2 regions of the Pseudocolwellia antarctica genome follow, and region 2 is predicted to be linked to the other one. Evidence: predicted binding sites of a transcription regulator. Region 2 holds the regulator's gene; the other holds the start of a gene.
What was found. Region 2 encodes FNR, which switches genes on or off when oxygen is low (the NO sensors DNR and NnrR bind a similar motif). Its sites were predicted from a motif close to TTGATCTAGATCAA; they were not measured.
Positions count from the first base shown of each region.

Region 1: a site for FNR is predicted at 1,986-1,999, ahead of ACPUVN_RS19010 (DUF3149 domain-containing protein). Genes of this name have one in related genera too.

Region 1 is NZ_CP187926.1:4,364,436-4,372,881, reverse strand. It holds gene ACPUVN_RS19020 (ATP-binding cassette domain-containing protein) at 1-755, shown strand, start outside; gene ACPUVN_RS19015 (tetratricopeptide repeat protein) at 997-1,737, shown strand; gene ACPUVN_RS19010 (DUF3149 domain-containing protein) at 2,078-2,206, shown strand; gene ACPUVN_RS19005 (hydrolase) at 2,337-3,308, shown strand; gene ACPUVN_RS19000 (YheU family protein) at 3,305-3,541, shown strand; gene cysQ (3'(2'),5'-bisphosphate nucleotidase CysQ) at 3,614-4,435, opposite strand; gene nudE (ADP compounds hydrolase NudE) at 4,428-4,982, opposite strand; gene tnpA (IS200/IS605 family transposase) at 5,186-5,629, opposite strand; gene ACPUVN_RS18980 (TonB-dependent receptor domain-containing protein) at 6,294-8,446, shown strand, end outside.
Region 2 is NZ_CP187926.1:1,249,014-1,257,459, reverse strand. It holds gene ACPUVN_RS05470 (heavy metal translocating P-type ATPase) at 1-1,673, shown strand, start outside; partial or broken gene ccoS (cbb3-type cytochrome oxidase assembly protein CcoS) at 1,677-1,941, shown strand; gene ACPUVN_RS05460 (sulfite exporter TauE/SafE family protein) at 1,941-2,600, shown strand; gene fnr (fumarate/nitrate reduction transcriptional regulator Fnr) at 2,667-3,395, shown strand; gene uspE (universal stress protein UspE) at 3,469-4,398, shown strand; gene ACPUVN_RS05445 (DUF6701 domain-containing protein) at 4,517-8,446, opposite strand, start outside.

The DNA of each region.
Region 1 (8,446 bases), 1.4 Mb from region 2:
ATCAATTAGAACAGCTACACATGGCAAGTTCAGCTATTGACCATATTTTACGAGCGAAGCCTGAAAAAACATTATTAGAAGCACGCTCGTTTTTAGGTCGTTTCGGTTTTAGTGGTGATCAAGCTTTAGATTCCGTTGGCACTATGTCGGGGGGTGAAAAAGCGCGTTTAGTTTTAGCGCTAATTGTTTTAGAAAAGCCACAATTACTCTTACTCGATGAACCAACCAACCATTTAGATTTAGAAATGCGTCAAGCGTTAGTCCTTGCCTTACAAGACTTTGAAGGCGCGATTATACTTATTGCCCATGATAGGTTTTTACTAGAGTCGTGTGTTGACGAATTTTATATTGTGGCAAATAACACAGTAAAAGATTTTGATGGTGATATAGATGATTATCAACAATGGTTAAACGACGAGAAAAAGCTGACCTTTAAAAATGCTAAAGCTAATTCTGGTGCTGCTGAAACTGTTGATAAAAAACAACAACGTCGAGAACAAGCAGAACTGAGAAAGAAAGCAGCGCCTTTGAAAAAGCAGGCTGATAAATTTGAAAAGCTAATCGCTAAATACCAAGTTGAGCTTGATGAGGTTGAATCTGTATTAGCCGATCCCGATATATATCAAGCTGAACATAAAGCGCGTTTGTCTGAACTTATAATGAAACAAGCGAAGTTAAAATCAGACATTGAAGAAAATGAAATGGAATGGCTAGATTTAGAAGAACAAATTGAAGCGGTTATGTCTCAAGAGTAATATTTAATAAGCAATACTTGCTAATAAAGATATAAACACAAATATAGTAACAATAATGTTATACGCTAATTAACAACATTATTGCTACACTGTAGAAAAGCCTGTTGTGCTTTAATTTTAATCGTTATCTAAAGTAAAACAGCAAAAATCTAGACCAAACCAGTTGTAAAATGATCGAGTTATTCACTATTTATTTTGACCATTTATCTTGCATAATATGCTGATAAATAAGGAGTCCACAATGAAAATGCGCTCACGAGTATGTATATTTTTAGCTTTAACTACGAGCTTTTCAGCTTTTAGTTTTGATGGTGATTTAGATTTAGGTATTTTTCAATTAAACCGAGGTGAATTTAAAGCAGCCAAGGCAGAGTTTGAACCACTGGTAGAAGAAGGATACGCTCCAGGACAATACCAAATGGCATTAATTTACCAAAATGGTTATGGCGTTAAAAAAGATTTAACAAAAGCATTTGATCTGTTTTCACTTGCTGCTGCAAAGCATTACCCTGATGCACTGTTTAGTTTAGCCCTTATGTATTCTTCTGGTGAAGGTGTTAAGCAAGATTTAAAAACGGCTTTTACGCTTACTGAAAAAGCGGCAAATAAAGACTTAGCCAGCGCTCAGTTTAACTTAGGTGTTATGTATTATAACGGCGAAGGTGTATATCATGATTTCGCAAAAGCCTCGCGCTGGTATGAGCGTGCTGCTGAGCAAAACTATGCGCTAGCACAATTTAACTTAGCCTTAATGTACTCTGAAGGTAAAGGTGTTACGAAGAGCGATGAACTATCGTACTTTTGGAATATTATTGCTTACAGAAATGGTTATGCTGTAGCGAAAAAAAGCTTAGAAATGGATGAACGTGTATTAGGCTCAGCAGATATTAAAAAAATACGAGAAGATGCTGAACGTAAGCGCGAAGAAATTGTAAAGCGTGAAGAATTGAAAGCTAAATTAGCAGACCAAAAGCTTTTCTAAACCTGTCACTGTACAGGCTATGACCAAACAAGTATCAGAACTTACTTAGTGAGTTCTGATACATTACATGTTAAATCACAATTCAGATAATATCTAAGATAACAGCTTAGATAACAGGTCATATCACACTTCATATAACAGGTCAGTTTTCGGCAAATACTTATTGTCGTCACAAGTAATATTACTCCTTCAAACTTACTCTGAACGTCTCCCTATCAAGCACTTCTTTTACACTTTCAAACTTTCTATTGATCCATATCATCATTTTAAATCTCAGTTTAGTTAAACTATTTATAGTCCTTAATATTGGTACTTAACCATTAACTAACGAGAGGTTTATATGAACGTTTTCACTTTACTACTAACAGATCCAGTTGCCATATATTCACTTGTTGGTTTATTGGTTTTATTTGGAATTTGTGGATTTTATGTCTTCTATTTTATGAAAAAAGTCCACGACAACGCCTAACGCTTGCTTTCGGAGAGTAGTACTTTTGATGCTCTCCATTTTTTAGTTTTCATATCTTAGTATGTCCTTCATATACCCAAACGATTTTTTTTATTACAATAAGCTATATTCTTACAACTCTTTGTGAATAATGTTTCAAGCCAGTAACTTCACACCCGCTAAAGGTTTATCAAATCCCCATATGCAAACTATGGTGGCAAAGTGGTTAACCCAAAAAGACTTAATTCCAACAGTTCGCGAAACTCTCGAATTACCTGACGGTGACTTTGTTGATTTAACCTGGACCGAAACCCCAGAAGCTAGCGACACTAAACCTATTGTGGTGCTATTACATGGCTTACAAGGCTGTGAATATAGCCATTATGTTAAGAGTATGTTTAAAGCTGTTGTGCAAAAAGGTTGGATAGGTGTATTAATTCATTTTCGTGGTTGTAGTGGTAAACCTAACCGTTTAGCGCATTCGTATCATTCAGGTTTTACTTACGACATTCGTTATTTTACCGAACAGTTAAAGTCGCGCTATCAGCATTGTAAGTTCGCAGCTATTGGTTATTCGTTAGGTGGTAATGTACTCACTAAATATTTAGCTGAAACACCAGACTCGCCCTATGAATGTGCCACGGTAATTTGTGCCCCTCTACATTTGTCGAGCTGTAGCGCTAAAATTAATAGTGGGTTTTCAAAAATATATCAGAATTATTTACTGAAATTACTGAAACGAGAAACAGAAAAGAAAATTAAGCTAGGTATTATTAAAAGCATCACGTTAAGCGAGCTGAAACACATTAAAACCATGTGGGAATTTGATAATAAGGTCACAGCGCCTTTAAATGGTTTTGATAACGCTGAACACTATTACAGTGAGTCGAGCGGAATTAAGGTATTAAACCAAATAACTAAACCTTGTTTAATTATTCATGCCCAAGATGATCCTTTTTTATCTCACAAAGAAATAACCGCAATAAATACTCTGCCAGATAATGTAACCTTTGAAGTTTCGACAACTGGCGGACATGTAGGATTTTTAACAGGTAACTCTCCTTTCAAACCTCAGTATTGGTTAGCGACTAAGGTTCCACAATTTTTACAGGATTTTTTATGATCATTCCTATTCAGGATATAAACCCAGACACGCTATTTAGCATTCTTAAAGAATTTGTTTTAAGAGAAGGCACAGAATATGGTGCAGAAGATGTTTCTATAGAAGAAAAAGTTGAGCAAGTGCGTAAACAACTAGATTTAGGTACTGCGGTTTTAGTATATTCAGAACTACATGAAACGGTGAATATAATCCCTAAAGATCAATTCGAAGAAGAAAAAGAAGAGCTTGAATAGCTCTTCTGTACAGCTTTAATTTACGAAAACGTTTAGAGAGTGTTAAATCTAATTTCAACTAGATGTTGATTGTTAATCACGTCGAGCTGAATGCGGTTTTATCACTTTCTGCCAAGGAATGTTGGCTGAACCTAACGACATAAAGTCTGGGTTCATTAAGCTTTCACGTTTGTTATAGCTTAGCTGAGTAAATTCGCTGTCGATGATTGAACCACCTGCTTGCTCTAAAATACAATGGCTAGCGCCTGTATCCCATTCACCCGTTGGACCAATACGTACATAACAATCGGCTAAGCCTTCTGCAATTAAACTGTTTTTTAATGAGCAGCTTCCTAAAGGTACGTATTCGTATTCAAATTCAGGATTTAAATACTGCCCCATTAAACTCAGTTCTTGTCTGCGGCTTACCGCGACTTTGATAGGACGATCGTTGTCATACTTAGCTACTTCTAACTTGGTTGTACCTTCAGGTGTTTCTTTAAAAGCACCTAAACCCGTTTGAGCATAATAAGTAATATTCTTATCTGATGCGTGTATTACGCCAATAGAAGGCCAACCATTTTGAACCAGTGCTACGTTTACCGCAAAGTCGCCACTGCCTAATATAAATTCACCTGTGCCATCAATAGGATCAAGTAGCCAGTATTGTTTCCACTTGCCACGCTCTGCCAAAGGTAAAGCGCCAACTTCTTCAGAAATAATAGGAATATCGGGCGTACGTTTTTGTAATTCACTCATTAAAACGTCATTCGCGGCTATGTCTGCACTCGTAACAGGACTATTGTCATGTTTGATTTCAGAGGTGTAGTCACCATTTTGATAGTGCTTAGTAACTTCTACACCTGCTTTTTTAGCGCTTTCTATCGCGATTAAAAGGAGTTCTTCGTTATTCATTAGGTCCACTTAAATAATCTTTAACTAACATAAGTGCTGCTATGCTGCGTGCCTCGTTAAAATCGGGCTGAGCAAGTAACGACTTATATTCACTTAGTTTCCAGGGTATTACGTCGAGCTCTTCTGGCTCATCGCCTTCTAAACGTTCTTCATAAAGGTCGGTTGCTATAAAAATGTTCATGTTAGCAGCAAAAAAACCAGGTGCCATAGCAACGTTTTGAATTTCTTTGAGTTGGTTACTACCAAAACCTATTTCTTCTTTTAGTTCTCTGTTGGCTGCAATATCAGGGCTTTCGCCAGGATCGATTAAACCTTTAGGAAAACCAAGCTCATAAGTATGAGTACCAGCACAATATTCACGAACAAGTAAAACGGTTTCAGGATCAGGCATAGCAACGATCATTACCGCGCCACGAGTCCCTCCTTGCATACGTTCATACTGTCTTTTGACACCATTGCTAAAAGTAAGTTCGATTTCTTCAATTGAAAATAATTTACTTTTTGCGATAACTTTACGGTCATCAATAGTAGGAAGCTTTTTCCCCATTGTGATATGTACCTTACTCGATAGTGCTAATTCATTTAGAATAGCATGATAACTTTATATATAATCCTATAATAAACGCGTTATTAGGGAAAAATCTATGCTTGATTGGTGAAAATTCCAACCGTCACGCACCCATCACAAAAGATGAATCATAATTTTGTATGTTGACGTAAATAAAATTCTCGGCCGCAAGCGACCGAGTTTCAAAACAAGTTCAGTGGATCGCTATTAATTTCTTTACCATCTAATTCGATTAACTGTTCTTGAACATATTTCCTGATAACTTCTTCTGTTGCGTTACCAATCGTTTCAACAAAAAAGCTTTGTGTCCATAATTTACCGCCCCAGAAATACTGCTTTTTAATTTCAGGATAAATTCTAAAAAACTCACGAGCAGTTATACTTTTAATTATTTGCATAACATCGCTTGGCGACTGTTTAGGGATCCCTCTAATAACCATATGAATATGGTCACTCGGAATTTCTAACTCTACGATATCAATATCGTAGTCATATCCTACTTTTTGAATAATTGCTTTCATTGTTGAACGATAAGGTTCAATGAAGACTTTGTGTCGATACTTTGGTATCCACACAAAGTGGTACATTAATCTAAAGACATGATGTGTATTTCTTTGAAGTTCCATATGAAGAATAGCATTTACTGGGGTCCCCCCAGTATACACTATCCAGCACGGGGGCAAGCCCCCGAGATTTACGCTTCGCTAGTTAAATATGAAAAACCAGTAATAACAATACATCGTTTTAACATATTCTAAATAACTTAATATTCTTTCACTATAAATATAATATATTCATCAATGATGAAAATCAGTTTTTCTTTGTAAAAAATCTTTAATAAATTATGAGTAACTAAAGTCTGTCCACGACCACACACTCATATCAATATCATTAGAGATTGTTGAGCTTTCCAAATTTATTTTGCAGCGATTTGTTGGCTATTGATAAAAAATAGAGCTTTTGTCTGTGGTTGTTCCACTTAATAAAGCGATGACGCTGTAAAAAAAATGAGCTTCCCTTAGTATTTCATTATTTTAAATTAAATTTATCTTAACTTTGCCTACTGACTTTCACTTTAAACAATCCCTGTTAGCACTTCCGCATAGTTAACCTCTTCCCTCTTAAACTATAAATTATTGGTTAAAAAAGTTAATTAAAAAATAATTATTCATGTGTTCCCTAAATTATTTCAACGTTTTAAAAATAAGTTGAGGGTGTTTGCTTTTTGAAACGTTTAATACATAGAAAACAATGAAAACAATGAAAACAACATAAGAGACGACGTGTATTATGAGAAATAAATTAATTTTAAGTTTCAAACCAACAAAGTTAAGTATTTGTCTTCTTGCTGCAATATCAACGCAATCTGCACAAGCACAAGACACTCAACAATTAAAAGAAGAAGCTAAAGTAGAACGTATTTCTGTTATTGGTAGTAACATAAAACGAGCAACAGATATTAGCACCTTACCTGTAACGTCACTAACTGCTGAAGATATTGCGAATACTGGGGCAATGTCAGGTGATGATTTAATTCGTTCTATTCCTCAAATGGGGGCGGTAAATTTTGGTGCCTCTACAGGTAATGGTGGTGTTAATGACGCTCGTGGTGATGTTGGATCAGTTAACCTACGTGGTGTTGGCTCAGGTAATACACTAACACTACTTAATGGCCGTCGTTTAGTTAATCATCCTGGTACACAGTCAGAAAATTTTGTTCCTGTTACTACTGTTAATACTAATACGTTACCTGTTTCTGGTTTGCGTTCTTTAGAAGTACTTCGTGATGGTGCAGCTGCAATTTATGGTTCAGATGCTGTTGCAGGTGTAGTTAACTACGCTCTAAATACCGATTATGAAGGTTCTAAAGTCAGCTTAAATTATGGAAAATCTCAAGGTACTTCACTAGACGAATTAACCTTCAGTTATTTAACTGGTTTAGAGTTTAATGAAGGAAAAACACATCTTACAGGCTCATTTACCGCCTACAAACGTAATGGCATGATGGCTTCAGAAAGAGATTATTCAGCTAGTCACGATTTGCGTGAATATTCAACATTACCTGAAGCGTTTATTGGTGATACCCAATTAGATAATAGAACAACGAGTACTCCATGGGGAGAATTCAATTCAGAGAGTTTAGGGACTTTTCATCTGCAACCTGAAAATTTAGATGGCTGTGTAGAATCAGCGCTAAGTGTTGAAGGCGTTTGTGTAGATCAGGGAAGTACAGGTCGAGATACTCGCTTTGATCGCGGTACAACACGCTCTTTAGTTTCTGACGTAAATCGTTTAAACCTTTATGCGCATTTAACTCATGACATTAACGATGATTTAAGCTTTTTCTCTGAAGCTATTTATTATAGTGCAAAAGCTGAACGTACTCGCGAACAAACAGCTAACCTAACCGCACAACGCTTTAGAATTTCAGCTGATGCAGCCTATAATCCTTTTGGTGAAGAGCTATTACTTCGCAGTATTCGTCCGATAAATACGGGTGTACGAAATGTTGAAGTTGATGATACAAGTTATCGTTTATTAGCGGGCCTAAAAGGTTATGTGGGTGATTGGGAATGGGAAACTGCAGCATTTTATAGCGCAGCTGAAACTAATGATGTTGCTAATCGTATTCAAGCCAGCTCTTTTCAAGCCGCGATAAACAGTACGGATGCAACCACTGCTTATAATATTTTTTCTGGTGGTGATATTAATAACCCTAACACTACAGGTAATATTCCACTTGCTTCGCAAGTGACACTTGATCAATTTATGGTTGATGTGCACAGAGACTCCAAAACGAGTCTTGCATCTATTGACTTTAAAGCAAGTAACAGTGATATTTTTGAGGTGCCAGCAGGTAGTGCTGGTCTTGCTATTGGTGCTGAATTTCGTCATGAAGACTTTGAAGATGACCGTGATAGTTTATTAGATGGTAGCACGCCTTTCGTTGATGCTATCACCGGTGTTACATTATCAGATAGTGATGTTCTAGGGAGTAGCCCAACTGAAGATTCTAAAGCCAATCGCAACGTTGCTTCACTTTTTGCCGAATTAATTGTTCCACTTATTGATTCAGGGGATCAGTATGCTGAAATTCAACTTGCCGCACGTTATGAAAATTTTTCTGATGTGGGTAGCACATTAAAACCAAAAGTTGCTTTGTTCTGGCAGCCTATTGAATGGCTAAGTTTACGAGCATCTTATGCTGGTGGATTTAGAGCTCCAGGCTTAGCACAAACGTCAGCAACAGCAGTACGAAGTAATACCTTGTATGACCCGACTCTTGATCGTAGTTACGGTGTGATGGATATCCGTGAACCAAGTAAAAATCTTTCTCCTGAAGATGATGTAAACACGTCGATAGGTTTAATATTCCAGCCTACAGAAAATTTAACCTTTAACGTTGACTTCTGGAAGCTTGAACAAGAAAACTTAGTGGGTAT
Region 2 (8,446 bases):
CCAGTGTTTGGGCAACAGTTAGTCAACAAGGTGAAGTTTATTTTGAGTCTGTTGCTATGTTCACTTTCTTGTTACTTATCGGTAAATTCTTAGAGTTCAGAGCAAGAATGCGCGCCTCACATGTTTCGGCAAATTTGCTAAAACTTATGCCGATGACAGCCACTAAGTTAACGTTGAACGACGCTAATACTGATGCAGCTCAGCAAGAAGAACTTATTGCAGCAAAGCATTTAAAGAAATTTGATTTAGTATTAGTAAAACCTGGAGAAACAGTTCCTGCTGACGGTATTATTATTTCAGGAACGAGTCATATTAATGAGTCGATGCTTTCAGGTGAACAAACGCCTGTGGCTAAAAACGTTGGCGATACCGTATTAGCAGGCACAATTAATGGTGATGGCAACATGACTGTTGAAGTAAAAAAAGAGAACCAACATTCGTTTTTAAACCAGATGATACGTTTAAGTGAATCATCTCAAGCCCATAAACCCAGGTTAGCTAAATTATCAGATAAGATCGCCCAGTACTTTGTTGCGACTATTTTGCTAACGTCTATCGCCACCGCTATTTATTGGAATATTCATCATCCTGAAGAAGCCTTTTGGATCACCCTTTCAGTATTAGTAGCAACCTGCCCTTGTGCTTTATCGTTAGCAACACCAACCGCATTAACGTGTGCAACGGTAACACTCAATAACAAAGGCATTTTGATAAAGTCAGCTCATGTAATGGAAACATTACCTAATGTTAATTGCTTCGCTTTTGATAAAACAGGTACGTTAACCACAGGCGAGTTTACTGTGAGTAATATTGAGTTATTTGTTCAGGACATGAATAAAGAACAAGTACTCGCATTAGCTGCTGGTTTAGAGTCACATTCTGAACATCCTATTGCCAAGGCTTTTGTGCAGTATCGAGATTTCTCACTTAATGTTACGCAAATAAAAGTTACTGCTAGCTCAGGTGTTTCAGGTATTTATCAAGATAAAGCTTACCAAATAGGACGCCCTAGCTGGTTGTTAGAAAATTTAACGGCGTCAGAAGCCGATAAGCTCAAAAATGTAATGACAGCTCAGTGTGTACTTGTGGAGAATAATCGCCTAATTGCAGCATTTTATTTAGACGATAACATCAGAAACAACGCTCCAGAATTAATTAGTCAGCTGCATAAGCAAAAAATTTCAACACTTATGTTGTCAGGCGATAATCAAACTGGCTGTGAAAAAACGCAAAAGGTTTTACAGCTATCAGAAATTCATAGTAATTTAAGTGCTGAAAACAAAGTTGAATTATTAAAAGCAAAACAGAGTAATCATGTAGTTGCTATGGTGGGTGATGGCGTTAACGATACTCCTGTATTTGGTGCAGCTCATATCTCTATAGCTATGGGTAGTGGCACTGATATTGCTAAAAATGGTGCTGATATTATTCTCCTTAACAGCAACTTAAGTAATATCACTTCATTGAAAGCTATTGCAGTTAAAACCAAGCGAATTATTTGGCAAAACTATTTATGGGCTTTCGGCTATAATGCCATCGTATTACCACTTGCTATGTCAGGCTACATTACACCTTATATGGCTGTTATTGGTATGTCGGCAAGTTCTATATTAGTAGTGACTAACTCACTGCGCTTATTAAGTAAAAAACATGAAACTAGCGATAAGAGATAATCAATGAGCATAATTTACGTATTAATTCCTATTGCCGTACTTTTAACCGCTATCGGTCTTTACCTTTTTTTTCTGGGCAGTTAAAACAGAACAGTTTGATGATCTTGAGAAGCAAGGTCTGAGCATTTTATTTGATGACGAAAAAGAAAACAGTTCTGATGAAAGCATTACAAAAAGCAACTCATCAGATTTACAAACAGCAGAACAAGCGTCAGTAAATAACACAACATCCTCTCAAAGCCCAGATAAGCAATCAAAAGATAATTAATGGATATTGATTACTTTTCAGCATTTGTTATTGGTATATTGGGCTCAGGGCACTGTTTAGGCATGTGTGGTGGCATCACCTCTATGTTAACCTCGGCTTTACCTAAAGACTCGTCATACTCGAAAACTCTATTAGTTATTTGTTATAACCTTGGCAGAATACTTTCTTACTCGCTTATTGGCGCTATTGTTGGCTTTACTGGCTCAGTAGCTGCAAAAAACATAGGTGTGCCTTTAAGTGGTTTGCGTATGGTATCAGCCATATTTCTGATATTTTTAGGTTTATATATTGGCAAATGGTTAATGTGGTTATACAGAATTGAGCGTTTAGGTAAGTTTATTTGGCGTTATTTATCACCTTATTCAAAACAACTTATCCCTGTAAACTCTCCAGCTAAAGCACTCGGCTTAGGTGCTTTATGGGGTTGGCTACCTTGTGGATTAATCTACTCGATGCTGACTTGGTCATTAGCGAGTGGTGATGTGACTAAAGGGGCTTTAATCATGACATTTTTTGGTTTAGGCACTTTACCCGCTTTACTTATTATGTCGTACAGTTTTATAAAAGCTAAAACTCTGCTTATCCATCCTACATTTAGAAAGTTTATGGCGTTAAGCCTTATCTTTTATGGTGTTTATAGTTTGTATCTATTACGTTAACCGATTGCATATTTTGCCCTGTTCTAATATCATTTGATCTTAATCATGTATTAAATATGGATACACATGGAAAGTAAGCAGCCTGCGTTCAAATCACATATTCACTGTCAGAATTGTAGTATTAGTGAGTTATGCCTCCCTTTTTCTTTGAATGAAGAAGAATTAAATTCTCTCGACAACATTATTGACCGCAAAAAACCTATCCATAAAGGCGAGAAGCTTTTTCAAAGTGGCGATGAAATGAAGTCGTTATACGCTGTTCGCTCAGGTACATTCAAAACATATAAAATAGATGAGAAAGGTGATCAACAAATAACAGGCTTTCACTTAGCTGGTGATTTGCTTGGTTTTGACGCTATTGCTAACTCAGAACATCCTAGTTTTGCTTCTGCACTAGAAACCTCAATGGTATGTGAAATTCCCTATAACACCTTAGATGAACTTTCAAATGATATGCCTAAGCTGAAAAAGCAAATGTTAAGAATGATGAGTATGGAGATCTGTTCAGATCAAGAAATGCTTATGTTACTTAATCATAAAAATGCAGAACAACGCTTAGCGACTTTCATCAGCACTTTAAGTAGTAGATTTCAAAAGCGTGGTTTTTCACCATCAGAGTTTCGTTTAACGATGACGCGAAGTGATATTGGCAATTATATTGGTCTTACTGTTGAAACCATTAGTCGTTTACTCAATCGTTTTAATAAGAATGAATTAATTGGTGTTGAAGGAAAGTTAATTACCATTAAAGATGCTGATGGCTTGAAAGAAATTGCTCAATTGAAAGTAGATTGATTTCAAACAATAAAAAATATCAAACTTACCCTATACTTATAATGAGTAAAGTAGAGAATTTGGAGTTATTATTATGAATCAATATCAAAATATACTTACGGTTATTGACCCTACCACTGACGATCAAAAAGCATTAAAACGCAGCATTGAACTTGCTCAACATACTAATGCGACTATAACGGCGTTCTTATCTATATTCGACTTCTCTTATGAGATGACAACTATGCTGTCTAGCGATGAACGCGAATCTATGCGCCAAACGGTTATAGATGATCGCCATGAGTGGATAAATAAACTGGTTAGCGATTTAAACACGCACGGTCTAACCATTCATACCAAAGTTGTGTGGCACAACCGCCCTTTTGAATCAATTATCAATGAAGTGCTAGAGCATAAACACGATATTGTTATTAAAGGTACTCACGAGCACGATAAGTTGAAGTCGGTTATCTTCACTCCTACCGATTGGCATATTCTTAGAAAGTGCCCGTGTCCTGTTTTATTAGTGAAAGATCACTTGTGGCCTGAAAAAGGTAATATTCTTGCAGCAATTAATGCAGGTAGTGATGAAGAAGAGCATCGTTCACTTAATCACAAAATAACAGATCATGCTAACGCATTAGCTAAAACTATTAATGCAAATGTTCATTTGGTCAATTCATTCCCTGGCACACCGATCAATATAGCTATAGAAATCCCTGAATTTAATGCCAACGAATACAATACAGGTATGTTAACTCATCATCAAAAAGCCATGGCTTCACATTGTGAGAAATACAATATAGCCGAAGATAAAACACATATTGAAGAAGGTTTGCCTGAAGACGTTATTGAAGACGTTGCCAACGAAATTGATGCTGAATTAGTGATTTTAGGCACAATAGGAAGAACTGGATTGTCAGCTACGTTAATTGGTAATACTGCTGAGCATGTACTTGATCGTTTAAACTGTGATGTTTTAGCCTTAAAGCCTGATGGTTATGTTTCACCTCTAGCTCAATAACGGCTCACATTTAACTACCGCTAGGCTAAAACAGGTTAAATTTACTTAATCTGTTTTAGCATTAATAATATGACCTCTTCTTGTTACATCCCCTTATTACCTGAATGTATTAACCAAATTAATTAAAAACTTCTCGTATATATATTATTCTATCGTTGCCTCTGAAGACTCCAAACGTTGCTGTGGCAAAAGGATTGTTGTCATGTGTACCATCGCCATCCCAATCAAACTGAAGCCATGGCGGTACTTGATATTCGACGTTAAGCGAACCTTGTTTATTTCCCAATGGCGCGGATAAAAAGAACTCTCGGTAAATACCGTTTTCAAAAGTATTATCAGCACTTACACTTGCATTACTATCGCTGGTGAGTAAATTATCGCTAGTATTAATATCTACCAAGCGATAATCCCATACAGATAAACCTCCACTTCCAACAGCTCCTGATGTGAACTTATTACCTAACGTTCCGTTAATACAACTTTCTTCAACGTTAGTAATAAATGCAGTGCCATTATATTCTTCAACAGACATTGGCATTAATAAGTTTGAAGTTTCTGGCCCAAAGCTATTTTCAATTTTCCAGCGACCAAATAGTACTTCAACACCTTCAGTTAAAATTAATTCTGTAGCCATGATACTAACGTCAGAGCCACTATATAAATTAATACCATCTTCATCCTCTACTTGGCTAACCACGAAAGGTATTTTTGCAGGAAAAGGAGCATATAATGAATGTTCGTTATGCTCATAAATAAAGTTATCTGTTAAATTAAATTCATAACTTAATACACCTGCATCAACTGTTGAAGACAAATCACCTTCACTCATCTGAGATGCTATGTTAACTTTTTCATCGATAACGTCAGGAGTAATACGAGGTTTCTCAAAATCTTCCTTTGGTTCATCTATAGTGACATCAGCTGCTTCCAGTTTCATAAAGCCTGATGCTGTATAGTTTTCTGTAATATTGCCTGCTGCATTGTAAGCTGTTATTAAAGCCTTAGGAGCTGATAATGAGTCATACCTTATGCTGCCATCACTATCAGTTTCTTGACCAGAATATGCCCAGTCATTAATAATACAAGCAGCATCGGGTCCATGGTTACCATTCAAACTACCATGACTATCAACCGTTTGAATAAAATAAGCAGGAGTAAAACGCCCAACATTCGCAATGTAGCCTTGTATATCGCCACCACCAATATAGTCACTATCAGTCAATGATGCAGATAGATGAATAATCCCTACTTCCGAGAAGTTGTAATTATTATCTAAAATACTGCCATTAAAAGTGTTACTTGTTTCAGTTGTGAGAGCACCAACATTTGCCGTTGTAGGATCAGGTAAAAATAAGGTTCTGATTACACTTAATTGTTCATTATCAAAATGATTAGCAATGGCATTAGCGCTTAAGTCGGTAAAGCTACCTGCAAAAAAATCAGGAACCCCGTCATTATCGACATCTTGACCTGCAACCCATTGTTTCGCTATAGCTCTTAATGAAAAAGTTTCACCTGCTTTTTTGAAGTCACTTTCTGATGTGCTAGAAGCTAATGCATTAGCACTATTCGTATCTTGGCTGAAGTCTAATTGAACACCAAAGGGACGAACAACAAAAGCATTTGATGATGAATTGAAGCTTTTAATATCTCCTAAACCATCAACATCAATATCTTTTTGTGCGTTAATAGTAAGCTTACCTGCATCAGGGTAATTAAGCGTAAAATAAGCGGTAGAGTTACTATCAAAACGTAAAGACTGTTCGGTTACGTTTGTTGTAATACTTTTCGGTGTGGCATTGTTGGTAAGCTCTAAATTACTCGTACATGCACTGCTATCACCATGACAAGTGTATGAAAGGTTAATAGGAACATCTCCACCATCAGGAAAAACGCCAGTACATGAACCTGTATTATCATCAGTTCTTACTGCTTGTATAAATAAGTTTTCCGCATTAAAACCTGTATCTGATGGCTTACCCGAAAGTTGTGTCGGTATAATTGGCGAGCTGTTATTGTCATTTCCAAAAATAAAGCCAGTATCTGAGAAGACTATATTACAACTTGCACCGCTACTATCATCACAAACAAGAGGCTCTGTTGCTATGACTGTTGCATTAGCGAGAGATAAACTAAGGGTTTCAGCAATCGTATGACTAAAGTTAACACCAACAAGATCAGTACTACCAATAAAGGTTACAGATTTTTTAGTCGTCGTGGTAGATGTGTTAGTGGCTTGCAAATCAAGTGTTATCTCATCAGAGCTTAACGTTGAACAATCACTATTCATACAAGCTTTTATGGTGACTGGCTCAACTGCACAGGTTAAACCTTGACCGTCATGAATAATCTCATAATGGTCGATTAAACAACCTCCAAATTGAACTTTACCATTAAGAGCGCCAGCACTAAGAATTTCATAACCCGAAGGTGCCGCAGAAGTACGTATATCATTAGAAATAGAGATTTCTAAATAATCTCCACCGCCTCGTTCAAAAAACATAGCAGCTATATCAAAAGAGGAATATTGACTTAAAGTAAAAGAACCACCTGTATTAGAGTTGCCAGTAGGATTCTCAAATCTCAACTTATTAGCATCGCCACTGTTTGAACTACCAAATTTGTTGAATGAAACACTATCACCAGCAATAGTATCCATAACAAAACTAAATCCATCATCACTCTCTACATAAATGGTGTAATCGCCTGCGGGTAAACTAAGTATTCCCGAAGTATATACAACAAAATTGCTGCCATTTACACCATTACTATTACCTGGGTACGCTAAAGTACCTGTAAAATCATGTTCTGAGCCACCAAAATCAATACGATCTACAGTACTTGAACCACTTGCCTCAACATTATACTTCCCATTATCGATTAAACCAGTTGATGGTGAACCATCAGCTAACCAAGCAGCATGAATTGCTAAAGCTTCAGTAGTGGTATTTATCTGTACGTCTGTACCAGCATTGTTGATTTTTATACCTACAGCATTTAAAAGGCCTGTATTAGCGTCACAGCCTTGATCTATTTCAGGGTCAATATTAGTGGCTTCATACACAACAATATTACTGTAAGTACTATTTCCCGTAGGATTATCATCATTGTCATTTATAAAGAAGAGGTGGTCAAAATTTCCTGTATAAAATTGCCCTACTGGAATCGTGTAATGTGTAACACCACTTCCACTATAATTATCAAAATCTGTTATACCCCAAGATTGAGTACCATAAAGCATAAAAGTACGATCTTCACTTTGAGATAAATCGTCATCAAAACCTATAGCATGAATTTCACCTTGCTCAGTACTTTGAAAGTCAAATTCAATAACGGTGTTTTTTGTGACTGTGTAGGGGAAGTTTATTTTTTGCCACAGATTACCCTCAATAAATAAACTTAAGTTATCATCTATTATTGTTATGTTACCGTTAGCATCTTGAGTGCTACTGGCATAACGAGCAACTTCGTAAACTTGATCTACATCTCCTACTTGCCAAGCATTTCCTGTATCTGGATTAATACCACCGTTGGCATTTAAATCAAGTACGGCAAGATTGAGTGGCTGAACCCATACTTCTATACTTCTAAGAGTGTAATCATCTATATTATCTGCAAATGTCCAATCTGGGTGCCCACCTGTGTTATTACCTATACCTATTGAGTCGATTCTATTAGAATCCCAAGCATTAAAAGCAAATAGTGTTTGTGCTTCGCCGTAATTATGTACTTGCATAGAACCGTGACAGGACGTTCTATCGGCTCTTAATGAATCTCCAAAATCAAAAAAATCATCACGCGCATTAAGAACAGACGTATCATTTCCTCTAGTATAACAATGATGCCAAAATTCCATGTTACCAGTAGATATATCAGTTCCAGTAACAACACCTACAACATTTGACTCTACATTCATATTATCAATAGACTGCTGCCAAGTAACTCCAGCACTACTAACAGGAACACCTATTTCACCTAAATTCTGTGTAAAAGCATCCATGGATACCCAAACCCATTCGGTTTCACAACTACCATCCTTTTGTAGCTC